One region of the Streptomyces sp. NPDC006450 genome, then DNA from elsewhere that is predicted to be linked to it. Evidence: riboswitches for the same ligand, from Rfam matches in the RefSeq annotation. Region 1 holds a riboswitch; the other holds the start of a gene.
The links. Region 1 has a riboswitch for ZMP and ZTP ahead of glyA (serine hydroxymethyltransferase). Riboswitches for the same ligand answer to the same signal wherever they lie in the genome.
Positions count from the first base shown of each region.

Region 2: it holds a riboswitch for ZMP and ZTP, as region 1 does, so the genes downstream of both, ABZY57_RS01660 (bifunctional 5,10-methylenetetrahydrofolate dehydrogenase/5,10-methenyltetrahydrofolate cyclohydrolase) here and glyA (serine hydroxymethyltransferase) in region 1, are expected to answer to the same signal.

Region 1 covers NZ_JBEXPT010000047.1:411-15,419, forward strand. Annotated here, with positions in the region: partial or broken gene ABZY57_RS16585 (serine/arginine repetitive matrix protein 2) at 1-458, shown strand, start outside; gene ABZY57_RS16590 (carboxymuconolactone decarboxylase family protein) at 473-1,006, opposite strand; gene ABZY57_RS16595 (PLP-dependent aminotransferase family protein) at 1,053-2,480, shown strand; gene ABZY57_RS16600 (hypothetical protein) at 2,625-3,479, opposite strand; gene ABZY57_RS16605 (hypothetical protein) at 3,595-3,906, shown strand; gene ABZY57_RS16610 (glutathionylspermidine synthase family protein) at 3,913-5,106, shown strand; gene rocD (ornithine--oxo-acid transaminase) at 5,116-6,321, opposite strand; ZMP/ZTP riboswitch at 6,431-6,521, shown strand; gene glyA (serine hydroxymethyltransferase) at 6,557-7,840, shown strand; gene trpS (tryptophan--tRNA ligase) at 8,096-9,109, shown strand; gene ABZY57_RS16630 (2'-5' RNA ligase family protein) at 9,238-9,861, shown strand; gene ABZY57_RS16635 (YhjD/YihY/BrkB family envelope integrity protein) at 10,007-11,050, shown strand; gene ABZY57_RS16640 (D-alanyl-D-alanine carboxypeptidase) at 10,998-12,248, opposite strand; gene ABZY57_RS16645 (hypothetical protein) at 12,370-12,630, shown strand; gene ABZY57_RS16650 (metallophosphoesterase) at 12,627-14,006, shown strand; gene ABZY57_RS16655 (ABC transporter substrate-binding protein) at 14,140-15,009, shown strand, end outside.
Region 2 covers NZ_JBEXPT010000002.1:138,885-153,893, forward strand. Annotated here, with positions in the region: gene ABZY57_RS01625 (SDR family NAD(P)-dependent oxidoreductase) at 1-890, shown strand, start outside; gene ABZY57_RS01630 (alkaline phosphatase family protein) at 1,091-3,181, shown strand; gene ABZY57_RS01635 (SRPBCC family protein) at 3,359-3,808, shown strand; gene ABZY57_RS01640 (MoxR family ATPase) at 3,910-4,971, shown strand; gene ABZY57_RS01645 (hypothetical protein) at 4,968-6,752, shown strand; gene ABZY57_RS01650 (RNA polymerase sigma factor) at 6,769-8,343, opposite strand; gene ABZY57_RS01655 (methyltransferase domain-containing protein) at 8,557-9,318, opposite strand; ZMP/ZTP riboswitch at 9,410-9,510, shown strand; gene ABZY57_RS01660 (bifunctional 5,10-methylenetetrahydrofolate dehydrogenase/5,10-methenyltetrahydrofolate cyclohydrolase) at 9,647-10,492, shown strand; gene ABZY57_RS01665 (peptide MFS transporter) at 10,629-12,161, shown strand; gene ABZY57_RS01670 (hypothetical protein) at 12,440-12,574, opposite strand; gene ABZY57_RS01675 (MAB_1171c family putative transporter) at 12,833-14,011, opposite strand; gene ABZY57_RS01680 (FAD-dependent monooxygenase) at 14,019-15,009, opposite strand, start outside.

The sequences.
Region 1 (15,009 bases):
CCAGCCCGAGCGGCAGTGACCCCGCACACGAGACGGTGCGCGACGCGAAGGGGTTCACCATCGCCGTCCCCGCCGGGTGGGCGCGGGAGGACGGTGCAACGGGAGTCTTCTACCGCTCTCCCGACCGCGCCGCCCTGCTCCAGATCTTCCAGGTGAGCGAGCCCGAACTGACCCCGCTCGCGGCCGTCCAGGGCGCCTCCACCTACCTGCGCGCCCAGACCACCGGCTACCAGGAGATCCGCGTGGGCCCGGCCACCGACGCCCCCGAGGGAGGCGAGCTGGTCTACGAGTACGACAGCGCGGAATCACACGGCCGGCGCCGCGGCGTGGAACGGGTGTTCGTCGCCGAGGACGGCAAGAAGTGGGCCGTCCTGACGGCCGGCCCGGCGGGCGAGTGGACGCTCACCCAGGCGCACCACGCGGCCGCGCTGAGCGCCTTCCGCCCGACGGGCGGCTGACGCGGGACCGGGGGCTACGCGTACATCCCCGGGGTGTAGTGCCCCGGGGTCAGGCGGGTGGTGACGCCGATCCGGTTCCAGACGTTGATCGCGGCGATCAGGGCGATCACCTGGGCCAGTTCCTTCTCCTCGAAGTGCCGCGCGGCTCGCGCGTAGACCTCGTCGGGAACGAAGCCGTCGGTCAGGACGGTCACGGCCTCCGTCAGCTCGATCGCGGCGAGCTCCTTCTCCGTGTAGAAGTGCCGCGACTCCTCCCAGGCGCCGAGCAGCAGCAGCCGCTCCACGTCCTCGCCCGCCGCGAGGGCGTCCTTGGAGTGCATGTCGATGCAGAAGGCGCAGTGGTTGATCTGTGAGGCGCGCAGTTTGACGAGCTCGACCAGAGCCGGGTCCAGCCCCTTGGCGGCGGCCGTGTCCAGGGCGACGGCGGCCCTGTAGAACTCCGGGGCGAGCTTCGCCAGCTGCATCCGGGGGGCGTGCTCGGCCGCCTTCTTCGCACCGCCCGTGACGTCTGTGCTGTCCGTGCTGTCCGTGCTGTCCGTGTGGGTCATGAGGCCAACCTACGATCCGGGCGGCCCCTCTATATGGTCCATGTCCATGACGGATTCGTGGGCCACTTCCGGCGCCGACCTGCATCTCGAACCGGTCCCAGGGCGCGGTGTCCGGGCCGGGCTCACCGAGGCGCTGCGCGAGGCCGCGCGCAGCGGGCGGCTCGCGCCGGGGACCCGGCTGCCCTCCTCGCGGTCGCTCGCGGCGGACCTCGGGATCGCCCGCAACACCGTCGCCGAGGCCTACGCCGACCTCGTCGCCGAAGGCTGGCTGACGGCCCGCCGGGGCTCCGGCACCCGGGTCGCGGAGCGGGCCCCGGTGCGGCGTCCCGCGGCGGCCGTGCCCGTACGGCGCCCCGTGCGGGCGCAGACCTCGTACAGCCTGAAGCCCGGTTCCCCGGACCTGGACGGCTTCCCGCGCGCCGCCTGGCTGGCGGCGGCCCGGCGGGCGCTGACCGAGGCTCCGAACGAGGCCTTCGGATACGCGGACCCGCGCGGCCGCGTGGAGCTGCGCGAGGCGCTCGCCGAGTACCTGGCGCGGGCCCGCGGGGTGTACGCGGACCCGGAACACATCGTGCTGTGCGCCGGCTTCGGCCAGGGCCTGCTGCTGCTCGCGAGGATGCTGAGGGCGCGCCGGGTCCGGGAGATCGCGGTGGAGGGCTACGGGCTGGACGTGCACCGGGAGCTGCTGACCGGCGCCGGGCTGCGGACGCGGCCGCTGGCGGTGGACGGGGCGGGGGCCCGCACCGCCGAGCTGGCCGGTTCGGGCGCGGGGGCTGTCTTGCTGACCCCGGCGCACCAGTTCCCGACGGGCGCCGCACTGACGCCGGGACGGCGGACGGCGGCGGTGGACTGGGCCCGGTCCACGGGCGGGCTGGTCCTGGAGGACGACTATGACGGGGAGTTCCGCTACGACCGCCAGCCGGTGGGCGCTCTCCAGGGACTGGACCCGGAGCGGGTGGTGTACCTGGGCACGGCGAGCAAGTCCCTGGCGCCGGGGCTGCGCATGGGCTGGATGGTGCTGCCCGGGCCGGTTCTGGACGAGGTGCTCGCGGTGAAGGGCCGGACCGACTGGAGCTCCAGCGCGCTGGACCAGCTGACCCTCGCGGAGTTCATCCGGTCGGGGGCGTACGACCGGCACGTGCGGGAGATGCGGGTGCGCTACCGGCGGCGGCGCGACGAGCTGGTGACGGCCGTCGGGGACCGCGCGGCGGTCTCCGGCATCGCCGCGGGCCTGCACGCCGTGCTGGACCTCCCGCCCGGCGGGGAACGGGCGGCCCTGCGCTCGGCAGCCCGGCAGGACCTGGGCCTGCTGCCGCTGTCGTTCTTCCGCCACCCGCAGGCGGCGACGCCCCCGCGCGAGGCCCTGGTCGTCGGCTTCGGAACCCCGTCCCGGAGCGCCTGGGCCCCGACCCTGGAGGCTCTCGTCGCAGCCCTCCCCCCACGGGGTCCGGGCGCGGGCCGCGGAGCGGGGTGAGCGCGGCCGAACGCTCCGGTGGCGGCTGCGGGAACGCGGCCCTGCGGGGCTGCCCCCTACCCGCCCTTCCCCCGTTCCCCGGGCTCGGCCAGGACCCCGGTCCTCGCACGCCGGACGGGCCGGTTCGGCTCCGCCCGGGCCCGGTCAAGGGGCAGGGTCAAGGGGCCCCCGGGGCGGGGCCGGCTCCGCCTGGGGTTCGCCGAAGCGGGCCAGGGCCAGGGATCCGGCCACGGCCACCACGAAGCCCGTGACGGCCAGCCAGGTCAGCCCCTCGCGGGTGCGGTCGCCCAGCCAGACCACGCCCACCAGCGCCGGCCCGATCGTCTCGCCCAGCACCAGCCCGGCGGTCGCCGCCGTCACGGAGCCGCGCTGGAGCGCCGAGGTGAGCAGCAGGAACGCGGCGCCGCCGCCGAGCAGCAGCGCGTAGAACGCCGGGTTGGACAGGGCGGAGAGCGAGATGTCGTCGATGAGCCGGACCGCCACCTCCACCACCCCGAAGCCCGTCCCGGCGGCCAGACCCAGCGTCAGCGCCCGGCTGCGGTCCGGCAGCCCGCCCGCCACGGCCCCGACCACCAGCACCAGCCCCGCCACCGCCAGCAGCCCCAGCTTCAGCGCGAGCGTGCCCTCGCCCGAGCCCTCTTCCCCGGCCGCCAGCCCGAGCATGAACAGCCCCGCGCTCACCACGGCGACCGCGCCCCACTCCGTCCGGCTCAGCCGCGCCCGCAGCAGCCGCGCCGCGACCACCGCGGTCACCGCGAGGCTGGCCGCGAGGGCCGCGCCCACCGCGTAGATGGGGATGTGCCGCAGGGCGATGATCTGGAGGACGAACCCGACCCCGTCCAGACCGAGTCCGGCGAGATAGCGCCACTGGCGCAGCGCCCGCAGGAAGAGGGCGGTGTCGACCCCGGAGCCCGTCCCAGGCTCCGCCGCGCGCGCCGCCACGGCTTGCAGGACCGACGCCGTGCCGAAGCAGACCGCCGCACCGAGCGCGCAAATCATCCCAATGAGCACGAACCGACTCTAGGTCACGGATACCGCGACGGCCGGATTCCGTCGGCCGGGGCGGCCGTTCTAGTCTGTGCGCAGCCGGCCACCCAGGGGGAGCGAACAGTCCATGGACAGCAGCAGCACCGACACCACGCGCACCAAGCGCCGCATGCGCTCCGGCACCGTCGCCCTCGGCGGCATGGGCCTGCTGGCCGCGGCCCTGGTGGCCTGCGGCAGCAGCAACGAGCCCGACAAGCGCTGCGCGGACCGCGCCACCCTGGAGAAGCTGAACTCCAAGGAGTGCAAGAGCGGCGGCCGCGGCGCGTACTACTACGGCGGCACCGTCGCGAAGAACAAGGTCAGCGGCGGCAGCTTCGACAAGTCCGCCGTCACCCGCGGCGGCATCGGCGGCAGCCACAAGAGTTCCTCGGGCGGCTGATCCAGCGTGAAGCGCCACACCATCGAGCCCCGCCCCGACTGGCAGAAGACCGTCGAGGAACAGGGGCTGATCTACCCCCTGACCCGCTACCCCGACGACTCCCTGCGCCCCTACTGGGACGAGAGCGCGTACTACTCCTTCACCCTCCCCGAGGTCGAGGCGCTGGAGAACATCGTCGAGGAGCTGCACGCCATGTGCCTGGCCGCGGCCCAGCACATCGTCGACCACGACCGCTTCGCCGACCTCGGCATCACCGACCCGAAGCTGGCCGCGCTGATCGCCGAGTCCTGGCGGCGCCGTGCCGAACAGCCCTCGCTCTACGGCCGCTTCGACCTGCGCTACGACGGCACCGGCAGCCCCGCCAAGATGCTGGAGTACAACGCCGACACCCCGACCTCCCTCGTGGAGGCGGCCAGCCCGCAGTGGTTCTGGATGGAGGAGCGCTTCCCCGGCGCCGACCAGTGGAACTCCCTCCACGAGCGGCTCGTCGACGCCTGGCGGCGCCAGGCGGAGCTGCTGCCGCCCGGCCCGGTGCACTTCGCGCACTCCGAGACCGACGAGCTCGGCGAGGACCTGATGACGGTCGCCTACCTCCAGGAGACCGCCGAGCAGGCCGGCATCGACACGCGCGAGCTGTCGGTGGAGCGGATCGGCTGGGACGCCCTGTCCGGCCGGTTCGTGGACGAGAAGCTCGGCTTCATCCGCGCGATCTTCAAGCTCTACCCGTGGGAGTGGCTGGCCACCGACGAGTTCGCCCCGCAGGTCCTCGGCACGTACGACCACGGCGGCGGCTCCGGCACCACCGCCTGGATCGAGCCGCTGTGGAAGATGCTGCTCTCCAACAAGGCCCTGCTGGCGATCCTGTGGGAGCTCTTCCCCGAGCACCCGAACCTGCTGCCCGCCTACCTGGACGGCCCGCGCGAGCTCGCCACGACCACCGGCTACGCGGCGAAGCCGCTGCTGGGCCGCGAGGGCGCGGGCGTCACCCTGCACCCGGCCGGCGGCGAGCAGCCGTTCGTACCGGAGCAGGACGAGACGTACGTCTTCCAGGGCCTCGCCCCGCTGCCCGACTTCGACGGCAACCGGGTGGTGCTCGGCGCGTGGGTCGTCGAGGACGAGTCGGCGGGCCTCGGCATCCGCGAATCGGCGGGGCCGGTCACGGACGAGTACGCCCGCTTCCTGCCCCACGTCATCCTGTAGGCCGGCCGGTCAGGCGCCGAGGACCGACCTGAGCTGGTCCAGCCCCCAGTCCAGGTCCTCCTTGGAGATCACCAGCGGCGGTGCGATCCGGATCGTCGACCCGTGGGTGTCCTTGACCAGCACGCCGAGCTCCATCAGCTTCTCGGAGATCTCCCGGCCGGTGCCGCGCGACGGGTCGATGTCCACGCCCGCCCACAGCCCGCGGCCCCGTACGGCGGTCACCGCACCGCCGCCGACCAGCAGGTTCAGCTCCCGGTGCAGGTGGTCGCCGAGCTCGGTGGCGCGCTGCTGGTACTCGCCGGTGCGGAGCATCGCGACGACCTCCAGGGCGACGGCGCAGGCCAGCGGGTTGCCGCCGAAGGTGGAGCCGTGCTCGCCCGGCTTGAACACGCCGAGCACGTCCAGGTCGGCCACCACCGCCGACACGGGCACGACCCCGCCGCCCAGCGCCTTGCCGAGGATGTACACGTCGGGGACGACCCCCTCGTGCTCGCACGCGAAGGTCGTGCCGGTGCGGCCCAGGCCCGACTGGATCTCGTCGGCCATGAACAGGACGTTCCGCTCGCGCGTCAGTTCCCGTACGCCCCGCAGGTATCCGGCGGGCGGTACGAGCACGCCGGCCTCGCCCTGGATCGGCTCCAGGAGCACGGCGACCGTGTTGGAGGTGACGGCGTGGGCGAGCGCGGTGAGGTCCCCGTACGGAACGATCTCGAAGCCGGGGGTGTACGGGCCGAAGTGGTCGCGGGCCTCGTGGTCGGTGGAGAACGACACGATGGTCGTCGTGCGGCCGTGGAAGTTGTCGGCCGCCACCACGATCTTGGCGTGGCCGTCCGGTACCCCCTTGACCTCGTACCCCCACTTGCGGGCGGTCTTCACCGCCGTCTCCACGGCCTCCGCGCCCGTGTTCATGGGCAGGACCGCCTCCTTGCCGCACAGCGCCGCGAGCTCGGTACAGAAGTCGGCGAAGCGGTCGTGGTGGAAGGCGCGGGAGGTGAGGGTGACCCGCTCCAGCTGGGCGCGGGCGGCGTCGAGCAGACGACGGTTGCCGTGGCCGAAGTTCAGGGCGGAATAGCCCGCGAGCATGTCGAGGTAGCGGCGGCCCTCCACGTCGGTCATCCACGCGCCCTCCGCGGTGGCGACGACGACGGGCAGGGGGTGGTAGTTGTGCGCGCTGTGCGCGTCGGCGGAGCGGATGGCATCAGCAGTTGTCGACACGGGGTCTCCGATCGTCCGTCAAGCCGGTGACGAGGGTGGCGTCACTGTCCATCCTCGCTCGAATCGCGGACGGAGAAACCTTTCCTGCGGCGTGCCCGCTAGGGTGTCGGGTACGCACGGCGACTGGCGCACGGAGAACCAACTCCGGGGGAGCCGTGCGCGCACGACCGCATACAGGGCCGCTCGCCTGGGCCTCGCGGGGACGAGATCTGACATCGACCCCGGAGGAGCCGCCATGAGCGCGAACCACCACCCCCCGTACCGCCACCCCGCTCTGCTCGCCACCGACCCCGAGCTGGCGTCCTTCGTCGCCGCCGAGGAGACCCTCCAGGCGGAGACCCTGCGCCTCATCCCGAGCGAGAACTACGTGTCCGCGGCCGTGCTGGAGGCCTCCGGCACCGTGCTGCAGAACAAGTACAGCGAGGGCTACCCGGGCCGCCGCTACTACGAGGGCCAGCAGAACATCGACCGCATCGAGGCGCTGGCCGTGGAGCGGGCGAAGGGCCTCTTCGGAGTCGACCACGCCAACGTGCAGCCGTACTCCGGCTCGCCCGCCAACCTCGCGGTCTACCTGGCCTTCGCGAAGCCCGGCGACACGGTGATGGGCATGGCGCTGCCGATGGGCGGGCACCTGACGCACGGCTGGGGCGTCTCGGCGACGGGCTCCTGGTTCCGGGGCGTGCAGTACGGGGTCCGTGCGGACACCGGTCTCGTCGACTACGACGCGGTACGGGACCTCGCGCTGGCGGAGCGGCCCAAGCTGATCTTCTGCGGCGGTACGGCGCTCCCGCGCACGATCGACTTCGAGGCGTTCGCGTCGATCGCGAAGGAGGCGGGCTCGGTCCTGGTCGCCGACGTGGCGCACATCGCCGGCCTGATCGCGGGCGGGGCGCACCCCTCCCCGGCGGGTCACGTGGACGTGATCTCGACGACCACCCACAAGACCCTGCGCGGTCCGCGCGGCGCGATGCTGATGTGCCGCGAGGAGCACGCGAAGGCCATCGACAAGGCGGTCTTCCCCGGCCTCCAGGGCGGCCCGCACAACCAGACGACGGCCGGCATCGCCGTGGCCCTCCACGAGGCGGCCCAGCCTTCGTTCGTGTCGTACGCGCACGCGGTCGTGGCCAACGCGAAGGCGCTGGCCGCCGCGCTGCTGGAGCGGGGCTTCGACCTCGTCTCGGGCGGTACGGACAACCACCTGATCCTGATCGACCTCACCGGCAAGGAGGTCTCCGGCAAGATCGCGGCGAAGGCGCTGGACCGGGCGGGGATCGTCGTGAACTACAACACGGTGCCGTTCGACCCGCGCAAGCCCTTCGACCCGTCGGGGATCCGGATCGGCACCCCGTCGCTGACTTCCCGCGGTCTGTCGGAGGCCCACATGCCGGTGGTCGCCGACTGGATCGCGGGGGCCGTCTCGGCGGCCGCCAAGGGTGACGAGGCGGCTCTCGGCGCGATCCGCGCGTCGGTCGCGGACCTGATGGCCGCCTTCCCGGCCCCGGGCCTCCCCGTCGCCTGACCCCCCGGGTGGGGGCCGGTCCCTGCGGGGCTGTCCCCTACCCGCCCTTCCCCCGTTCTCCGGGGCTCCGCCCCAGACCCGGCGCAGCGGCACACCCCCTGACCTCGGCTCAAAGCGGTCGCTCGGCCGAGGCAAGATCCGGACGGGCCGCTACCGCCGGGTACCCGGGCGGGGGACGGGCAGGGCCCGGGGGAACCGCCGGGTTCAGGCCAGCGGCGGGGCCGAGCCCGGTGTCGCACCTGAGAGAATGGGGCCATGGCTTCTGATCGTCCTCGCGCGCTCTCCGGCATCCAGCCCACCTCCGGTTCGTTCCACCTCGGGAACTACCTCGGAGCCATCCGGCAGTACGTCGCCCTGCAGGAGACGCACGACGCCTTCTACATGGTGGTCGACCTGCACGCGATCACCATGCCGCAGGATCCGAAGGACCTCCGCGCGAACACCAGGCTCTCCGCCGCGCAGCTCCTCGCCGCCGGTCTCGACCCCGAGCGCTGCACGCTCTTCATCCAGAGCCACGTGCCCGAGCACGCGCAGCTCGGCTGGGTCATGAACTGCATCACCGGTTTCGGCGAGGCCAGCCGGATGACCCAGTTCAAGGACAAGTCCGCGAAGTCGGGTGCCAACAACGCCACCGTCGGCCTGTTCACGTACCCGATCCTGCAGGTCGCCGACATCCTGCTCTACCAGGCGAACTCCGTCCCCGTCGGCGAGGACCAGCGTCAGCACATCGAGCTGACCCGGGACCTGGCCGAGCGCTTCAACCAGCGCTTCGGGAAGACCTTCACCCTCCCCGCCGCGCACATCGTCAAGGAGGTCGCGAAGATCTACGACCTCCAGGACCCGTCGATCAAGATGTCGAAGTCGGCTTCTTCGCCCAAGGGCCTGATCAACCTCCTCGACGAGCCCAAGGCCACCGAGAAGAAGATCAAGAGCGCGGTCACCGACACCGAGGCCGTGGTCCGCTTCGACGCGGAGAACAAGCCCGGCGTCAGCAACCTGCTGACGATCTACTCCACTCTCACGGGCGAGTCCGTCGCCGCGCTGGAGGCCGCGTACGAGGGCAAGGGCTACGGGGCGCTCAAGACCGATCTGGCCGGCGTGATGGTCGATTTCGTCACACCCTTCAAGCAGCGCACCCAGGAGTACCTGGACGATCCGGAGACCCTGGATTCCTTGCTGGCCAAGGGCGCGGAGAAGGCCAGGGCGGTCGCCGCCGAGACCCTGGCGCAGGCCTACGACCACCTCGGATTCCTCCCCGCGAAGCACTGACGGGGACCGAAGGGAAAGAGGGCCCTGGCGATCTGGGGGGTGCTGCCGCCACACTGGGGCGGCAGCACTCGTGCGACGCACACGCGGAGCACAGACCACGCACAGGACTACAGGCGGAGGAGAGCTACGTGGGGACCGTAACGCTCGGCGTTTCGATCGCGGTCCCGGAGCCGTACGGCAGCAGCCTTCAGGAGCTGCGCGCAGGCTTCGGGGACGCCGCCGCGTACGGCATCCCCACGCACGTCACCCTCGTACCGCCGACCGAGGTGGCCTCGGACCGGCTGCCCGAGATCCGCGCCCACCTGGCCGAGGTCGCCGCCGCCGGCCGCTCCTTCGTGATGCGGCTGGCCGGCACCGGCACCTTCCGCCCCCTCTCGCCCGTGGTCTTCGTCCAGGTCGTGGAGGGCGGCTCCGGCTGCACCCGGCTCCAGGGCCAGGTCCGCGACCCGCAGGGGCCGCTCAACCGGGAGCTCTCGTTCCCGTACCACCCGCACGTGACGGTCGCCCACGGGATCTCCGAGGAGGCGATGGACCTGGCGTTCAGCACCCTCGCCGACTACGCGGCGGAGTGGGTCTGCTCCGGGTTCGCCCTCTACGAGCAGGGCTCGGACGGGGTCTGGCGCAAGCTGCGGGAATATCCGTTCGGCAACGGGGCAAGCGGTGGGGCGAGCGCCGTTCCGGCGCAGATCGGCTCGGCGACGGACAGCAGTGCGGCGGCAGCCGCGGGTGAGGCGACCGCACGCCGTTCCTGACGCAGGAACCGCAACCGGAAACCGATCCTTCGCAGGACCAGGGCGTGGAACGGCCGAGCCGTCGGGCGAAAAGTCACAATCGACGACCGTAGTCCCCAAAAGCGGCAATCCCGGCTATTTCCGACAGCTCATTTACGGTGACCGCATGGACTGGCTGAAGAATCTCCCGGTGATCGGGTCCCTGGTGTCCGCCCTGATGCGCACCCACCTGTGGCGTTCGTACGAGCGGCTCGACCGCGTGCACTGGAGCCGGCTCGCCGCGGCCATCACCTTCATCAGCTTCCTGGCCCTCTTCCCGCTGATCACCGTGGCCGCCGCGATCGGCGCCGGGCTGCTCACCCAGGACCAGCTCGACCGCCTCCAGAAGACCCTCGCCGAGCAGGTCCCCGGCATCTCCGACCAGCTCGACATCAACGCCCTCGTCGAGAACGCGAGCACCGTCGGCCTGATCGCCGCCGCCGTCCTGCTCTTCACCGGCATCGGCTGGGTCGGCTCGATGCGGGACTGCCTGCGGGCGGTGTGGGACAAGGACGACGAGGACGAGGGCAACCCCTTCGCCCGCAAGGGCAAGGACGCGCTCGTCCTCATCGGCCTCGGCGGCGTCGGCCTCTGCTCGGCCGCGGCCTCGATCTTCGGCTCCAGCGCCGTCGGCAAGGCCGGGGACTGGCTGCACGTACCGCGCGACGGCGCGGGCGGCGGCCTGCTGCGGGGCGCGGCCTTCCTCGTCGGAGTGCTGGCCGCCTTCCTCGTCCTGCTCTACGTCCTGACCCTGCTCCCGGGCGTCGAACCGCCCCGCCGCCGCCTGATCGAGGCGGCCCTCCTCGGCGCGGCCGGCTTCGAGCTGCTGAAGCTGCTGCTCAGCGGCTACATGAGGGAGGTCGCCACGAAGAGCATGTACGGGGCCTTCGGCGTGCCGATCGCGCTGCTGATCTGGATCAACCTCACGGCGAAGCTGCTGCTGTTCTGCGCGGCGTGGACCGCGAGCCGCGACGACGCCGACGGGGACGGAGCGCAGGACCCGGAGCGGGGCGGCGAACCCACCCCGGAGCGGGACGGCGAACCCACCCCGGAGCAGGGCCGCGAGCCCGCCGCGGAGCAGGGCGGCCGCGAGCCCGCCCAGAAGCCCGCCGGCTCCGCTACGCCCGGCCGCGAGCCCGGCGGCCGAGCCCCCGCGGCCAGCGCCGGTTGACGGCGTAGGCCCCGCCGGCCACCACGGCCAGCACCCCGCCCGCCACGCCGAAGGCGGTACCGACCCCGCCGCCGGAGCCCGCACCGGACGCCGACGGGTTGTTCTCGTGGGACTGGGCCGGGGAGCCGTAGGAGGTGGTGTCCGCGCTCTTCGGCGGCACCAGCTCGCCCACGGGCTTGACCTTCCCGCTCGCCGCGAAGCCCCAGTCGAGCAGGTCGGCGGTCTCCTCGTACACGGAGTTGGCGCCGCCGGTGCCCGGGTTCATCACCGTGACCAGCAGCTTCTTGTCGCCGCGCTGGGCGGCGCCGGTGAAGGTGGAGCCGGCCATCGTGGTGTTGCCGTTCTTCACCCCGGCGATCCCCTTGTAGGGGGGGAGGCCGCCTGCGCCGGTCATCAGCCGGTTGGTGTTCTGGATCTCGAAGGTCTCGCGCGGCTTCCCCGACTCCTGCCGGCCGGGGAACTTCGCGCTGGCCGTGCCGCAGTACTCCCGGAAGTCCTGCTTCTGCAGGCCGGAGCGGGCGATGAGGGTGAGGTCGTAGGCGCTGGAGACCTGGCCCGGGGCGTCGTACCCGTCCGGGGACACGACGTGCGTGTCCAGGGCCTGGAGCTCCTCGGCGTGCGCCTGCATGTCCTTGACGGTCTTCTCGACGCCGCCGTTCATGGCCGAGAGCACGTGCACGGCGTCGTTCCCGGAGCGCAGGAACACCCCGAGCCACAGGTCGTGGACGCTGTAGTCGGCGTCCTCCTTGATGCCCACCAGGCTGGAGCCGGAACCGACCCCGTCCAGCTCCTCCTGACTGACCTTGTGGACCTGGTCCTTGGGCAGACCGGGCAGCAGGGTGTCGGCGAAGAGCATCTTCATGGTCGAGGCCGGGGGGAGCCGCCAGTGCGCGTTGCGCGCGGCGAGGACCTCGCCGGTCTCGGCGTCGGCCACGATCCACGAACGGCCCGTCAGGCTCGTCGGCAGCGCGGGCGCACCGGGCAGCAGGTTGACCTGCGTACCGGGCTGCCCGAGCGATGCGCCGCCGATCGTGGACATCGACGCGGGCGGCGCGGGCGCCTTGCGCGGCTGCCCCTTCCCGTCCACCGGTGGCGTGGGCGTCGGCGCGGCGGACGCGGGCGGGGCCAGCAGCGCCGGGACCAGCAGAGCGGGAAGCGCGGCGGATAGGACCGTCAACGCGGTCTTCTTGGCAGACACGCAGGTGAAAGTACATCCCGATACTGTGCTTAGCGTCATGGACCGGCCAACCCGCCGCAACCACCGCCGGGACAGCCCACCCCGGCGCGTCCGTCCTGGGGACGAAACCGATACTGGGCTCATGAAACTCAGCCGCGCCGCTTCCTGGTTCCTGCTCGCCTTCGGCGTGTGGAGCTGGTTCATCTGGGTGTCTTTCGTCCGGAACCTGTGGAAGGACGGCAGCGGTCTGGCCTTCGACGACGCGGGGGACCCGACCGGGTACTTCTGGGTCCACCTTCTCCTGGCGGTGGCGTCCTTTCTCCTGGGGACGGCCGTCGGAGTGATCGGGTTGCGCGGGGTGCGGGCGCTGCGGCGTGAATCACGTACGGAGGCGGGCGCATGAGGATCGTTCTCTTCGCGGTCGTGGCCCTGCTGGTCGTGACCCTCCTGGTCCTGGTGCACCGCTGGCTCTGGATCCGCCTGGTCCGCGACACCACCGCCCCCGGCGGCCGCGTCCGCCGCACGGGCACCGCCCTGGCCTTCGCGCTCCCGCTCCTGTCCCTGGCCGCCCTGGTGGCGGGCCGCGCGGGGGCCCCCTTCTGGCTGGAGCGCACGGTCGCCTGGCCGGGCTACATGTGGCTGGCCGTCCTCATGTACCTCTCCCTGGCCATGCTGGTGGCCGAGCCCGTCCGCGTCCTGTGGCTCCGCCGCCGGGACAGGGCCGCGCCCCAGGCAGCCTCCGCGGGCGCGGCCCAGGCGGGCCCCGGGGCGCGGCCCCGCAGCGCCCCGGCCGCCGCAGGCGCGGACGCGACGGGGTCCGGGGCGGAGTCCCGCTCCCGGGAAGGGGCGGAGAGGGGAGCAGCGCCGCAGGCCACCCTCGCGGCCACCGCCGAGCCCGCGGCCGCCGCCGGGCAGCACCCGGCGCAGGCCGGCCCGGCGGAGCCCACCGCACCCGGCGTCAGTCGCAGGCGCTTCGCGCGGATCGCCGCCGGCACGGCCGCCGCCGCCGCAGCCGGCACGGTCGGCTACGGCACGTACGGAGTCCTCCGCGGCCCCCGCGTCAAGCGGGTCCGGGTCCCGCTGGCCAAGCTCCCCCGCGCGGCCCACGGCTTCCGCATCGCCGTGGTCAGCGACATCCACCTCGGCCCGATCCTGGGCCACGCCCACACCACCCGCATCGTCGACACCATCAACCGCACGCAGCCCGACCTCATCGCCATCGTGGGCGACCTCGTCGACGGCAGCGTCCACGACCTCGCCCCCGCGGCCGAACCGCTCCGCGGCCTCCGGGCGCGCCACGGCTCGTACTTCGTCACCGGCAATCACGAGTACTTCTCCGGCGCCCAGCAGTGGGTCGACCACGTCCGCGAGCTCGGCCTCACCCCGCTGGAGAACGCGCGCCGCGAACTCCCGTACTTCGACCTCGCCGGGGTCAATGACATCGCGGGCGAGAGCGAGGGCCACGGCCCGGACTTCCAGGCGGCCCTCGGCGACCGGGACCGCGCCCGCAGCGCCGTACTCCTCGCCCACCAGCCCGTGGTCATCGACGAGGCCGTCCGGTACGGGGCCGACCTCCAGCTCTCCGGCCACACCCACGGGGGCCAGCTGTGGCCCGGTGAGTACGTCGCCGAGCTCGCCAACCCCACCGTCGCCGGGCTGGAGCGCTACGGCGACACCCAGCTGTACGTCTCGCGCGGTGCGGGTGCCTGGGGGCCGCCGGTCCGGGTCGGCGCGCCGTCGGACATCACAGTCGTCGAACTCGCCTCATATCAGGCCTGAACCGCCCGAACCGCCAACGCCACGCCATGAATCGGCCTTCCCGAGGCCGAAATTCCATGATGGGATGTGACCGATAATCGGATAACGGGTCGCAGACTCCGGTCAGCGCCCACGTGGGGTGGAGTCAAGGATGTTGCGGTCTGTCCGCTCGAAAGTCATCGCGGCCGGGCTGGTCCTCGGCGTCGGCTCCGTCGCCGCGTGGCAGCTGCTGCCGCAGGCGGCCGGCGGCGGGGAGCCCATCCGCGTCGGCACGAGTGACGTGGTCTCCTCCCTCGACCCCGCCGGGGCGTACGACGCGGGCTCCTGGGCGCTGTTCAGCAACGTCTACCAGTCGCTGCTGACCATCGACCGCGGCTCGGACACCCCGGTGCCCGACGCGGCCTCCTCCTGCGACTTCATCGGCGACAAGCTCACCACCTACCAGTGCGAGCTGCGCCCGGACGTGAAGTTCTCCTCCGGCCGGGCGATCACCGCCGAGGACGTCAAGCACTCCTTCGACCGGATCAAGGCGATCAACTCCGACCAGGGCCCGGCGCCGCTGTTCAACACCCTGAAGTCGGTCAAGGCCGAGGGCCGCACGGTCACCTTCGAACTCTCCGCAGGGGACGCCACCTTCCCGTTCAAGATCGCGACGGGCGCCGCCTCGATCGTGGACAAGGACAAGTACCCGGCCAAGGCCCTGCGCACGGAGGAGAAGGTCGACGGCTCCGGCCCCTTCACCCTCGCCGGCTACACGGCCGGCACGAGCGCCGAGCTCAAGCCCAACACCTCGTACAAGGGCCAGGGCAAGGTCTCCAAGAGCGCGGTCACCGTGAAGTACTTCAAGGACTCCGCGCAGCTGGAGCAGGCCTGGACCGACCGCGGGATCGAGGTCGCCCACCGCGACATGCCCCCGGCGGTCCTGGCCGACCTGAACCCGGGCCTGGAGGACACCCGGTACCAGGCCTCGGGCGGCACGGAGATCCGCAGCATGGTCTTCAACCTCCGCCCGGGCTCCCCGGTG
Region 2 (15,009 bases), on a different contig from region 1:
CTGCGGACTGGATGCACCGCCTGGAGGTCGTGGGCATCGACCTGCGCGACCCGGCCCAGTCCGTGGCGCTCGCCGACCAGGTGGCCGCGGCCGGTCCGCTCGACATCCTGATCAACAACGCGACGCAGACCGTGCGCCGCCTGCCGTCCGCGTACGCGGCGCTGGTCGAGGGGGAGAGCGCCCCGCTGCCGGCCGGCGAGCTCCCCGCCCACCACGTCATCGGCGCCTTCAACTCCGGCGCGGTCGACGGCCTGGCGGCGCTGCCCGTCGGCGTCAGCGGGCTCGAGGCGCAGAAGGTCGCCGACCTCGCCCTGGTCGCGGGCAACGCCAGCCTGGAGCGGCACCTCGCCGGTACCGCCATCGACGCGGGCGGCCTGCTGCCCGACGTCGTCGACAGCAACACCTGGGTGCAGACCATCGACCAGATCTCCCCGGTGGAGCTGCTCGAGACCCAGCTGTGCAACTACACGTCGCCGTTCATCCTGATCAGCGCGCTCCGGCCGTCCATGGCCGAAGCCGCGCGAAAGGCCGCCGGCGGGCGGGCGTACGTCGTGAACGTCTCGGCGATGGAGGGCGTCTTCAGCCGCGGCTACAAGGGTGCGGGGCACCCGAACACCAACGCCGCCAAGGCCGCGATGAACATGGTGACGCGGACCAGCGGCCAGGAGATGTTCCAGACCGACCGGATCCTGATGACCTCGGTCGACACCGGCTGGATCACGGACGAGCGCCCGCACTTCGACAAGCTCCGCCTCGCCGAGGAGGGCTTCCACGCCCCCCTCGACCTGGTCGACGGCGCGGCCCGGGTCTACGACCCGATCGTCCGCGGCGAGCTCGGCGAGGACCTGTACGGCGTCTTCCTCAAGGACTACGCACCCGCCAACTGGTAGGCCGCGCGCACACGGTTCACCTGGCCCCGAGCCGGGTCGTCCGCGCCGCGCCACCTGCCCCGCGTCATCCGAGCGCCCCCCGTACGCACATCCGCCGTCCGTGTCACCCGGCCGGGCGGGCGCTGCTGTGCGAGCCTGGACACCATGGGGACGGGGGCTCGTCGGCGCGGCGCGGGCCACGGTGGTGAGGCGGGTTCGGCGTGTTGCGAGGCCGGTGGCGGAGTACGGGCGGCGCCCTGGTGCGCGTGGTCGTCGTCTGGGCGGTGTCCACCCTCACCATGCTCGTCCTGGCCGGAATCCTCCCCGACTTCAGGCTCCAGGCGGGCGCGGGCGGCGACCGCGACAGCATCACGCAGATAGGGCTGACCGCCGCCCTCGGCGCGGGCGCGTTCGGTCTGCTGAGCGCGCTGGTGTGGCCGGTTCTCGTACGCGCCCTGCTGCTCGTGCCGGCCCTGGTCCTCGGCCTGCTCGTCTTCTTCCTCAACGGCTCGCTGCTGCTGATCGCGCTCAGCCTGATCCCGGCCGGCCGCGGTGAGGCGGACCCCGAGACGGCGGTGGTGGTCGCCGCCGTGATGTCCGCCGTCGCCTCCGCGACCTCCACCGCCCTCGCCGTCCGGGACGACGAGGCCTACCGGCGCCGGCTCTACCGGCTCGCCGACCGCCGCCGGCGCCGGCAGCACCGCGAGGGCATGCCCGGAGCCGACGAACGCGCGCCCGCCGTGGTGTTCCTGCAGCTCGACGGGGTCGGGTACGACGTGCTGCGGCGCGCGGCCGGCAGCGGACTGATGCCGACGGTGGCCGACTGGCTCGACCGCACCCACCGCGTCACCTCCTGGCGCACCGACTGGTCCAGCCAGACCGGCGCCAGCCAGCTCGGCATCCTGCACGGCTCCAACTTCGACGTCCCGGCCTTCCGCTGGTACGAGAAGGACACCGGCGAGGTGGTGGTCTGCAACCGGCCCACCAGCGCGGCCGAGCTCCAGCGGCGGGCCGTCGAACGCACCGGTGACGGGGGTCTGCTCACCCTCGACGGGGCCAGCCGCGGCAACCTCTTCAGCGGCGGGGCCGGCCAGCTGGCGCTCGTCCTGTCCGTCTCCGCCCGCCGGGGCCCGCACAACCGCTCCCGCGCGGGCTACTTCGCGTACTTCTCCGACCCGGCCAACGCGGTCCGCACGGCGCTCTCCTTCGTCGCCGAGGTGGCCCGCGAGATCACCCAGTCGCTGCGCGGCCGCCTGCGCGGGGACCGGCCACGGGTCGCGCGCGGCGGGCTGTACCCGCTGATCCGGGCCTTCGCGACGGTGGTGGAGCGCGACGTCGTGGTCGCCGCGGTGATCGGCGACATGCTGGCCGGGCGCGCCGCGGTCTACGCCGACCTGGTCGCCTACGACGAGGTTGCCCACCACTCGGGCCCGCGCTCCCGGGACACCGAGCAGGTGCTCGCCCGGCTCGACCGCAGCCTCGCGCTCATCGCCCGGGTCGCCGAGCACGCGCCCCGCGAGTACCGGATCGTGCTGCTCTCCGACCACGGCCAGAGCGCGGGGGAGACCTTCCTGGCCCGGTACGGGCTCACCCTGAAGGACCTCGTCCGCGCGGGCTGCGGGCTGCCCGTGTCCCGGAAGGCCGGCCGGACCCGCAGCGGCGCCGAGGCGCGGGCCGCCGTACGGGCCGCCCTGCACCGGCCGGTGGAGGAGGCGGACGAGGAGGTGCGGCCCGGGGCGGGCCCGGACCCGGTGGTACTGGCCTCGGGCAACCTCGGGCTGATCTCCTTCCCGGACCTGCCGGGCCGTGCGTCGAGGGAGCGGATCGAGCGCGCGCACCCGGCGCTGCTCTCCACCCTGGCGAACCACCCCGGGGTCGGGTTCCTGCTCGTCGACGGGGTGGTTCTGGCGGCCGACGGGGCCGAAGCCCGGCTGGACGAGCCGGGGGCGGCGGAGCAACTGCTGGCCGCCTTCGGCCCGGGCGCGGCGCGGGCGGTCCGGCGGACCGACACCTTCCCGCACGTGGCCGACGTGATGGTGAACTCGGCCTACGACCCGCAGACGGGGGCGGTGCACGCCTTCGAGGAGCAGATCGGCTCCCACGGCGGTCTGGGCGGCGAGCAGGGCCACCCGTTCCTGATGTGGCCGGTGGAGCTCTCCGAGCCGGTGTACCGGCCGGACGGGGAGCTGGTGGGCGCGGAGGCGGTGCACGAGGTCCTGCGCCGCTGGCTCACCGAGGCGGACGGGCCCCAGGTCCCGGTGCTCCCGGAGGCCTCGGTGACCCCGGGCACGGACCCGGCACCGGCGGCCTAGAGCCAGGCCGTCCCCCTCGGATCCTGCCCGGCCCCCGGATCCTGCCCGGCCCCCGGATCCTGCCCGGCCCCCGGATCCTGCCCGCCCGGCCGATCCGCGGCCCGGGAGCCGGGCGGCCGTCCGGCGCCGGGCGTACTTTGGAAGCAGAGTCCATCAGGGGGGCTCCAAGGGGTCGCCATGTCCGCGATCAGCAAGAGCATCGACATAGACCGCAGGCCCGAGGACGTCTACTCGTACATCACGGACCCCACGCACCTCCCGGAGTGGCAGGACAGTGCCGTCTCCGCGGTGCCGATGGGAGACCTTCCCGTCCACGTGGGGTCGAAGGTCATCGTCACCCGGCAGATAGGCAAGCGCAGGATGCCCACCACCATGCAGGTCATGGAACTCGACCCGCCGAGGAGCTGGCACTTCCACGGCGTCGACGGGCCGGTCCGGCCGGACGTACGGGGGCACATCGAACCCCTCGACGGCGGGACCCGCTCCCGTGTCACCCTCGCGGTCGACTTCGAGGGCCACGGCTTGGGCCGGGCGTTCGTCCCCCTCGCGGTCAAGCCCATGGTCCGCAAGGAGATGCCGCGGAGCGAGGAGAAGCTCAAGCACCTGCTGGAGCACTCCGCGGCCTGAGTTCCGCAAGGACACCCCGGGGAAAACCGGGTGCTTCGAGACACGCGGTGCACCCACACTGGGCGCACCGCGTACCCGGACCCCTAAGGACATCCCCACCCGTGCAGGCTGCCGTCACCGTCACCCCCGCCCAGCTCCCCGAACTGCTCCTCGGGCTCGCCACCGTGCGGCCCGTGTTCCTCTGGGGGGCGCCCGGCATCGGCAAGTCCTCGCTCGTACGGAAGTTCGCCGACTCGCTGGGGCTGGAATGCGTGAGCCTGCTCGGCACCCAGCTCGCGCCCGAGGACCTGATCGGCGTCCCGCAGATCCGTGACGGGCGCTCCGTGTTCTGCCCGCCCGAGGCCATCGCCCGTGAGGAGTCGTACTGCCTGTTCCTCGACGAGCTCAACGCCGCGAGCCCGGACGTGCAGAAGGCCTTCTACTCCCTGATCCTCGACCGGCGGATCGGGTCCTACGAGCTGCCCGCGGGCTCCATCGTCATCGGCGCGGGCAACCGGGCCACCGACAACGCCCTGGCCCGCCCCATCGCCTCCGCACTCGTCAACCGGCTCACCCACGTCCACCTGCAGGTCTCCGCCGGGGACTGGCTGGTCTGGGCCGGAGAGCACGGCATCCACCCGTGGGTCACCGACTACCTCACCGACCGGCCCGACCACCTGTGGTCGCAGCCGCCCAAGACGGAGGAGCCGTTCTCCACGCCGCGCTCCTGGCACATGCTCTCCGACGCCCTGCACTCCTTCGGCCCGGACCTGGACGAGCAGACGCTCGGCGTGCTCGCGCACGGCACCCTCACCCCCGCGCACGCCGTCTCCTTCCGCGGCTACGCCAAGATCGTCCGCCACACCTTCGGCATCGAGGCGGTCATCAAGGGCGACGCGTCCTGGCCCGCCCGCGTGGAGGACTGCGATCTGCTCTACTACCTCGCCGAGGCCTTCCGGGGCCGCCTGGTCAAGGAGCTCCCGGCCCGCAAGGAACACGTCTCGCCCGGCGTCCGGCAGACCGCCTACCGAGCCAAGTCCCTGCTCGTCCAACTCGCAGAGATCTCCGTCGAGGTGGCCCAGACCGTCATCGCCGACGACGCGGACGGCCATCCCGTGCTGCCCGCCTGGTTCCTCATCGAAGCCGCCCGCGACCTCCCCCGGCTGGTCGAGGCCCGCCGGTGAACCGCAAGGCCGAACAGCCAGGGCCCGATCCGGCCACCCTCGCCTACGAGGCCGGGCGTGCCGCGATCCGGCAGAACCCGGCCCTGAACGCCGTCTCCGCCACCCACTGCCGCAGCCGCCAGTGCACGGCCTGCACCACCGCCGGGCTCGCCGTGGTCACCTCCAACGGGGTGATCCACGCACACCCGACCCGCCGCGCCGAGCCCGCCGAGTGGGCCTGGGCCCTGGCGCACTGCCTGCTCCACCTCGGCTTCGGGCACGTACCCGCCGCCAAGGAGGACGACCGCCCGCAGCCCGACCGCGCCGACCTCACCGCCCGCTGCGTGGTCGTCAACCGGTTCCTGCTGACCTTCCCCGTGGGCCGGGCCCCCGACCGGCTGCCCGAGCAGTACCCGGGCGGCGACGAGGAGCAGCTCGCCGCCGCCTGGCGCCAGGACGGGGTCCCGGCCCGGTACGCGGACTGCGGTACGAGCGCCCCCGGCGCCCCCGACCAGATCCTGCAGGCCTGGCGGCACTGGAAGCCCGTACCGGACTGGCAGACCGGCTTCGCCCACGCCCTCACCCGGTCCGTGTCCGCCACCATGGACCGGGCCGCCGGCCGCGAGGGCCACCGGCCGCAGCCGTGGGAGCGGGCCCTGAACTGGTTCGTCTCCTCCTACCCCCTGCTCGGCGGCCTCGCCGCGGGCCTGAAGATCGTCGCCGACGCCGAGCTGGCCCGCGCCCAGGGCATCGACATCGCCGCCGTCAGCGCGAGCGCCGGGGAGATCTACGTGAACCCGCTGCGTACCTTCGCCGACGGGGAATGGCGGTTCATCCTGGCCCACGAGATGCTGCACGCCGCCCTGCGGCACGGGGAGCGCCGCGGCGCCCGCGACCCGTACCTCCACAACGTGGCCGCCGACTACGTGGTCAACGGCTGGCTCGTGGAGATGGACGTCGGCGAGATGCCCGAGGGGCTGCTGTACGACGCGGAGCTGAGGGACCTCTCCGTGGAGGAGGTCTACGACCGGATCACCGGCGACCTGCGGCGGATGCGCCGGCTCGCCACCCTGCGCGGCAAGGGCCGCGGGGACATCCTGGGCGAGCCGCTGCCGCACCCGGGGAGCTGCCCGTACACCGACCTGGACGAGTTCTACCGGCGCGGCCTGGTCCAGGGCTTCGACCTGCACGGGTACGGGGAGCGCGGACTGCTGCCCGCCGGGCTGGTGCAGGAGATCAGGGCGCTGGCCCACCCGCCGGTGCCCTGGGACGCGCGCCTGGCCCGCTGGTTCGACGAGTACGTGCCCCGCCCGGAGCCCGTACGCAGCTTCGCGCGCCCGGCCCGCCGGCAGGCCTCCACCCCGGACATCCCGCGCGCGGGCCGGTACTTCCCCCCGCGGGAGACGGCCCGCTGCACCTTCGGCGTGGTGCTCGACACCTCGGGGTCGATGGACACCGCCCTGCTCGGCAAGGCGCTCGGCGCCATCGCCTCGTACGCCGAAGCCCGCGACGTGCCGGCCGCCCGCGTCGTGTTCTGCGACGCGGCGCCGTACGACGCGGGCTATCTGCCCCCGACCGAGATCGCGGGCCGGGTGAAAGTGCGGGGCCGGGGCGGTACCGTGCTGCAGCCGGGCATCGACCTGCTGCTGCGGGCGGAGGACTTCCCGCCCGGGGCCCCGGTCCTGGTGATCACGGACGGCTGGACCGACACCCTGCGGATCCGGCGCGAGCACGCCTTCCTGGTTCCGCAGGGCGCCTCCCTGCCGTTCACGCCCCGCGGGCCGGTCTTCCGACTGGCCTGAGGGCCTCCCCGGTTTTTTAGTCGAGGTAGTCGCGCAGCACCTGCGAACGCGACGGGTGACGGAGCTTCGACATGGTCTTCGACTCGATCTGGCGGATGCGCTCACGGGTGACCCCGTACACGCGGCCGATCTCGTCGAGGGTCTTCGGCTGGCCGTCGTTGAGGCCGTAGCGCATGGAGACCACGCCCGCCTCGCGCTCCGAGAGCGTGCCCAGGATGGACTGGAGCTGCTCCTGGAGGAAGGTGAAGGAGACCGCGTCGGCCGGTACGACCGCCTCGGAGTCCTCGATGAGGTCACCGAACTCGCTGTCGCCCTCCTCACCCAGCGGGGTGTGCAGGGAGATCGGCTCGCGGCCGTACTTCTGGACCTCGATGACCTTCTCGGGGGTCATGTCGAGTTCCTTGCCCAGCTCCTCCGGAGTGGGCTCGCGGCCCAGGTCCTGGAGCATCTGGCGCTGGACCCGGGCCAGCTTGTTGATGATCTCGACCATGTGGACGGGGATGCGGATGGTGCGCGACTGGTCGGCCATGGCACGCGTGATCGCCTGCCGGATCCACCAGGTCGCGTACGTGGAGAACTTGAAGCCCTTGGTGTAGTCGAACTTCTCCACGGCGCGGATCAGACCGACGTTGCCCTCCTGGATCAGGTCCAGGAAGAGCATGCCGCGGCCGGTGTAGCGCTTGGCGAGGGAGACCACGAGACGGAGGTTGGCCTCCAGCAGGTGGTTCTTGGCCCGGCGGCCGTCCTCGACGAGGATCTCCAGCTCGCGCTTGAACGCGGGCTTGTGGTCCTCCTCCTCTTCGAGCTTGTACTCGGAGAAGAGACCGGCCTCGATGCGCTTGGCGAGCTCCACCTCCTGCTCGGCGTTGAGCAGCGGCACCTTGCCGATGAGCTTGAGGTAGTCCTTGACGGGGTCGGCGGTGGCGCCGGCGACCATGACGGTCTGCGCCGGGGCGTCGTCCTCGTCGTCGTCGGACAGGACGAAGCCGGCGCTGCCGCCCGTCTTGGGCGTCTCCTTCTCGTCGCCCTCGTCCAGGTCCTCGGCAGCCCAGTCCTCGCCCTCGGCCACGGGGGCATCGCCCTCGTCGCCGTCCTTGGCGGTCTTCTTGGTGGCGGCCGTCTTCTTCACGGCGGTCTTCTTCACGGCGGCCTTCTTGACCGTCCGCTTCTTGGGCGCGGCGGCGGCCTCGGCCGCCACCTCCTCCTCGGTCCCGGAGGCCGACGGGTCGGATATCGCCGCTGCGGGGGTGGTGGCGGCCGTCTTGCGCGCACCGATGAGGCGCGGCGGGGCGGCAGCCTTCTTGGCGACGGCGCGCGCCGGGGCGGCGGCCGCCTTGCGCGGCTTCTTGGCGGCAGCCTTCGTGGCGGGGGCGGCGCTGACGTGCAGGGCGACACCCTCCTCGTCCAGGACCTGGTTCAGGCTGCGCAGGACCCGCTTCCACTGGTCCACCGGGATGCGGCCGGCCTCGAAGGCCTGGCGCACGTCATCACCGTTGATGTGACCCTGCTCGCGGCCACGCTCGACAAGCGCGACCAGGGCCTCGGATTCGGCGATCTCCGTGGGGAACGTACGGGACGGGCTGAGCGACACAAGGAGCCTCTCGTTGCGAACAGATAAGGGGTGGCGGGACATCATCGCGCGAACTCGGGAAACAGACCCGAGGGGGGTCTGTATTCCGGGCCGCACGAGGACACCTGTCGCTTCATCGCATGCCCGAGTAGATTCGTTACGCGCTGAATTGAGTGACCTGCGCCACGCTGCGACCGGGGAGCCGGTCGCGGGTGGTCGCGTCCGCCCGTTTTGTCAGCCCGTTTTGCGGGCCTCGATGAGAAATCGGGCGGTGTGTGCGACGAACGGGCCTTCGTGCTCGATCTGTTCGTGCAGCTCGCGCAACCGGTCCCGATGCTGCCCGACCGTGAAGCCCGGCACCATCCAGATCACCTTCCGTAGAAAGTAGATCACGGCTCCGATGTCGTGGAACTCCGTCCGCAGCCGCTCGGAGCGCAGATCGACCACCTCCAGCCCCGCCTTCGTGGCCTCGGCGACCGCGTCGTCGGGGTGCCGGGCCCGCCGGACCTCCTCCGGCTGCGGGCCGAGGAAGTACTCCACGAGCTCGAAGACGCTCGCCGGGCCGACCTGCTGGGAGAGGTACGTGCCACCGGGCTTCAGCACGCGCGCGATCTCCTCCCACCAGATCGTCACCGGATGCCGGCTGGCGACGAACTCGAAGGCCTCGGCACCGAACGGCAGCGGCGGCTCGTCGGAGTCCGCGACCACGACCACCCCGAGCGGGTGCAGCAGCCTTGTCGCCTTGTCGATGTTCGGCGGCCACGACTCGGTGGCCACCGTCAGCGGGGGCAGGGGCCCGGCTCCGGCGAGCACCTCCCCGCCGCCGGTCTGGATGTCCAGGGCGGAGCCGACCTGCGCCAGGCGCCGCGCCAGCAGGCCCTGGTAGCCCCAGGAGGGGCGCTGCTCGGTGGCGCGGCCGTCGAGCCAGGAGAAGTCCCAGCCGTCCACGGAGACGGACTCCGCCTCCGCGACGAGATGGTCGAAAGTGCGCGTCATGCCCCGATCGTCCCAGGTGCGGCGCCGGTCATCCACCGGATTGCCGGGGCCGGGGCCCACACCGACCCTCCCCGGGGTTCGCCTACACTGGGCGGCGGGCCGTGACTGGCGTTCGGGTGGATCACCACCGGGGAGCGGCCCGGCGTACTCCCGTATCCCGTACGCCGACTGCCGCGCGCCTGGGCGAACCGCGATCCCGCAGCGACGCTCAGGAGCCCCGATGACACCCCAGACGACTGCCCCGACCGTTTCCGCCACCCCGGCCGTTCCGGGCGCCCAGGCCGCCTCTGGAGCCCACGGCGACCAGCCGGAGCGGACCGCCCGGCTGATGGACGGCACCGCCCTCGCCCGCCGCATCTCGGAGCGGACCGCCGAGTACGCCGCGAAGATCACCGAGCGCACCGGGACCGCGCCCTGTCTGGCGACCGTGCTCGTCGGCGAGGACCCCGCGTCCGTCACCTACGTCCGCATGAAGCAGAACCGCTGCGCCAAGGCCGGGATCACCTCCCGCCACGTGGAGCTGCCGGCCGCGACGACCACCGAGGAGCTCGTCGCCACCCTGACCGCGCTCTCCGAGGACCCGGAGATCAGCGGCATCCTGCTCCAGCACCCCGTCCCGCACCACATCGACGAGCGCGCCGCCTTCGAGGCCATCGCCCCGGGCAAGGACGTCGACGGGGTCACCATGCACTCCTTCGCCGCCATGGGCTTCGGACTGCCGGGCTTCGTCTCCTGCACCCCCGGCGGCATCATGCGCCTGCTGGAGGCCTACGACGTGGACCTGACCGGCAAGCACGCCGTGGTCGTCGGCCGCAGTGCGATCCTGGGCAAGCCCGCCGGGATGCTGCTGCTGGAGCAGAACGCCACCGTCACCTACTGCCACTCCCGCACCGTGGACCTGCCGTCCATCGTCCGCCAGGCGGACGTGCTGGTCGCCGCCGTCGGCAAGGCCGAGTTCATCCGCGGCGAGGACATCAAGCCGGGCGCCGTGGTCCTGGACGCCGGCTACAACGAGGGCAACGTCGGCGACGTCCACTTCGAGTCGGCCGCCGCCCGCGCCTCCCTGATCACCCCGGTACCGGGCGGCGTCGGCCCGATGACCATCGCGGTGCTGCTGGAGCAGACCGTCCAGGCCGCCGCCGCGCAGGCCGGCCTGGCCCTCGCGGACCTCTGACCCCTCCCGCACCCCCTGCCGTACGGCGAACGCCCCGGGCCCTTCGGTCCGGGGCGTCGCGTTTCCCCCGGTAACGGGCCGAAAGGACGTTCCGGGTCCGGGGCGGGAGGGCTCCACTGAATATGTGAAGCCTTCGATGGATATGCACAAGCTCCCGGCGTCGGACGCAGCACCGCACGCGGCCGTGGCGGGCGGGAAGCGCCACCCGCGCGGGCTTGCCACCCTCGTCCTCGCCGAGCTGTGGGAGCGTTTCAGCCTCTACGGCATGGTCGCCATCCTCGTGCACTTCCTCGCCGCCTCCCGCGGCCACGGGGGCATGGGGCTCCACGAGGGCACCGCGGAGGCCGTGGAAGGCGTCTACATGGCCATGATCTCGCTGCTGGCGCTGCCCGGCGGCTGGATCGCCGACCGGTTCCTCGGGGCCCGGCGGGCCGTCCTGTGGGGCGGCGTGGTCATCATGGCCGGCCACGTCCTGATGGCCGTCCCCGACCCGGTCTTCGTCTGGCCCGGCCTGATCCTGATCGTCATCGGCACCGGCCTGCTCAAGCCGAACATCTCCGCGCTGGTCGGCCGGCTGTACGCCGCCGACGACGACCAGCGGCGCGACGCGGGCTACTCGATCTTCTACATGGGCATCAACCTCGGCGCCGTCATCGCCCCGCTCGTCGTCGGCTACCTCGGCGAGGAGGTCAACTGGCACCTCGGCTTCGGCGCCGCCGCCGTCGGCATGGCCCTCGGCCTGGTCCAGTACGTCCTCGGCGGGCGCCGCCTGTCGGAGCAGCTGCGCACGGAGCCCGTGGTCCGGCTCACCGCCGCCGAGCGGGCCAAGGTGCGCACGTCCTGCGCGTACGGCCTGGTCTTCACCGCCGTACTGATCGCCCTGCTGGCCGCGGCGCACGCGCTGAGCATCGACAGCATCACCTTCGTGCTGACGGTCGTCGCCGTGGTGGTCCCGGCGGGCGTGCTGCTCTCGATGTACCGCAGCCCCAAGATCGACCGGGTCGAGAAGACCCGGCTGCGGGCCTACGTGTGGCTCTTCCTGGCCGCCACGCTGTTCTGGCTGGTCTACGACCAGATGGGCAACGAGCTGAACATGTTCGCCGCCCAGAAGACCGACCTGTCCCTGCTGGGCCGGCACATCCCGGCGAGCTGGACCCAGTCGCTGCCCTCGCTGTTCGTGATCATCCTGGCCCCCGTCTTCGCCGCCTTCTGGGTGCGCCGGGGCAAGCACATGAGCACCCCGTTCAAGTTCGGCCTGGCCCTGCTGCTGACCGGCGCCTCCTTCGTGGTCATGTCGGGCGCCGCGGCCATCGCCTCCCACGGGGTCAAGGTCTCGCTGATGTGGCTGGTGGGCGTGTACGTGATCCAGGTGATGGGCGAGATGTGCCTGAGCCCGGTGGGCCTCTCGGTCACCACGAAGCTCGCCCCGCGGGCCTTCACCAACCAGATGATGGGCGTCTGGTTCCTCGCCGCGGCCACCGGAGACGCGGTCGGCGCGCAGCTGCCCCGGCTCGACGCGGTCATCGGTCAGAGCTGGAACTTCCTGTGGCAGGGCGCCATGGTGATCGCGGCGGGGTTCGTCCTGCTGTTCTTCACCCGGAGGCTGCGGATCCTGGCCGGCGAGGCTCCGGCCTCCGGCGCCGCCGAGCGCGTCGCGGTGGCCGCCTGAGCACGTACGGCAGAGCCCCGATGCGGAGGGCGGACCGGGGCTCAGGGAGAATCCGGGGCCCGGCTGCCCGGCGTGATGCCCTCTGTCAGTGGGTGGGCCTAGCGTGGACACATCATCCGGGAGCAGTTTCCTGACTTGCGGGGATGCTGCAGGGCTGCAGTGCGCGAAACCGCCCCACCGGACCCCCATGGGGACAGCGCCCGGCGGGGCGGAGCTGCGTCCGAGGCCCGCTGCGGGGCCGCGAGGTCGCCGGCCGGTCCGAGGCGCACGGCCGGATGCTAGGCGGCAGGTCTGACGGTCGCCCGGATCGCCGCGGCCCACTCCTCGAGGAGCTCCCCGTACCGCGGCGACGCGGCACCGCCCGCGGCGACGAGCGCCCGGATCTCACGATTGATCTCCGCGAGAGGGCGCACAGGGCCACGGTGAGGAGGCGTGGGGGACATGGCGCACAGGATATCGGGCGCGGGTCGGCCCGCCGTAAGAACCGCTGGAAGATCCGGACAGTCGCGCTCGACGCCGGATGGACCCTCACTCGCGACGATCCCTACCGGGCGGCGTCCGTGTCGTCGTCGCCGGAGATCAGAGCCTCGAGACGGACGACGGGCGGGTACAGCCTGGCCAGCACCGGTACGCAGCGCGGCGGCCGCCCGGTCACGACCCGTCCGGCGGTTTCAGGCGAGGGGCGCGGCCCGGCGGCGGGCCTCCGCCACGATGGGCGAGGTGTGGAACTCCCGGGCCAGCTCCGTCAGCGGTTGGCCGCCGAGGCGGCAGGGCTCGGCGGGACCCGACCCGGGGTCGGGTTCCACCCGGCCGGCGGCGGCCCGGCGCCGGCACGCGGCCGCCAGTACGGCCGCGTCCGCCACCAGGGCGGCGCCCCGCTCGCAGCGGCCCTGGGCCAGCGCGGCCTCGTAGGCCTCGCTCCGAACGGCGGGGTCGAACCACGAGGCGAGCGCCAGCAGCCCGTCGTCGATCACCGATTCGCGGTGGATCAGCCGGATCCCGACGGGGGACCACCAGGTCAGCGGCACCGTCGTCACACTGGACGCGGCGAATCCGTGCAGGGCCTTCCACAGCGGACGCAGCCGGCGGTACTGACTGAGCTCCTGCCAGGCCGCCGATCCGCCGACCAGGGGCACGATGAAGCCGGTTCCGACCAGCAGGGCCGCCGCGGAAGCCAGCGGCGGCGCCAGGTAGGTGGACAGGCCGTCCCAGTCCCGGCCGGACCAGCGGGCGCCGACCGCCGCCCATTTCGCCACGAGGTAGCCCACGTCCATCACCATGCCGGACATGAGCAGCGCCAGGCCGGTGCGCAGCGCCCGCAGGGCCGGGTCCACGCGCCGCAGCCACTTCCAGCACAGCAGGGTCAGCGCCGTGCTGCCGACGGTGTGCGCGGCGAGGTAGAGGGCGATCATCTCGCGCATCCACGGGGTGTTGGCGTAGTACGTGTCCAGGTCGCGCAGCCGCTCGACCGGCGCGTCCCCCTTCGCGAACAGGAAGACGATCGCCACGGCGACGGCGCCGTACGCGACCACCGTGATCCGGGTGGCCCGGCGGACCCCCGGGGTCGGGCCGCCGCCCCAGTGCAGGATCAGCACGATGCACGAGGCGGAGAACGCGGAGAGCGTGGCGTAGACCAGGGGGGCGGAGAAGTTGACGACGCCGGTGAGGCGGTTGACCGCGGCGATCGTCGGCGGACCGGACAGGAACATGGCGAGGGAACCGACGACGAGCAGCGTGCACACGGCACGCATCAGCGGCTGGTCCCAGCCACGGCGCAGCGTCGGCGCCTTGATGACCAGTGCCAGGACGATCACGAACCCCGGAACGTAGAGGATGAGCCCGTCCGTCATCGTGCGCCTAGCGGGCTTCGACGGGATCGGCTTCTTGGTCGAGTCCCGCGACGGCCCGCTCGGCGGCGGTCAGCGGCGGGCCCCCCGGCGCACCCCGCTCCGAGGCACGCAGGACCTGCCAGACCACCGACGGCTTGAGCCAGTGGGTGGGCGGGCTGCTCATGGTGATGACCTCCAGGAAGGCGGCGGTCAGCTCCTCCCGGGTGGTGGCCCCGGTCATCAGCCGGGAGACGTAGGAGTTGAGCAGGCCGGCGCCGGCGCGCGGCTCCATGCCGGTGGCGCCCGGGTACAGGATGTCCTGCGAGGTGGCGAGTTCCCAGGCGGTGGCCACCTGCGGGGCCAGGGCCCGCTGGGCCTCCATGCCGATGGCGGGGTGGGCCGGACCCTTGGCGCGCAGCAGGGCGCGGACGGCCAGCAGTCCCTTGGCCGCGACCGTCATGCCCTGGCCGTAGAGCGGGTTGAAGGTGGCGACCGAGTCGCCGACGGCGAAGAACCCGCCGGGGAGCTCGGCCTTCTCGAAGAAGATCCGGCGGTTGGCGGTGCCCTGGGTGACCGCGACGTCGGTCAGCGGCTTCCTGCCCTCCAGGAGCTCGCCGACGATCGGATCGCGGATGCCCTTGGCGAACGGGATGAACTCGTCGGGGTCGGCGGTGGGCTGGCCGCCGCGGGTCCCGGAGAGGGTGGCCTGCCACTGGCCGTTCTCGATGGGGACGATCGTCGCGGTCTGGCCGGGGACCGGGACCCGGGGGTCGGACTGGACGTTGACGATGGGGAAGCCCAGCTCGTGGGCTCCGGCGGGGGCTTCGAAGATCCTGGTCGCGTAGACCAGGCCGGAGTCGACCTCCGCCTGCCGGACGCCGTCCACGCCGAGCGCCTGGAGCCAGGCGCGGGCCCGGGAGCCGCGGCCGCTCGCGTCGACCACGAGGTCGGCGGTGATCAGCCGGCCCTCCTCCTCCGGGGTGTCGACACGGACGCCGGTGATCCGCGCGGCGGTGCCC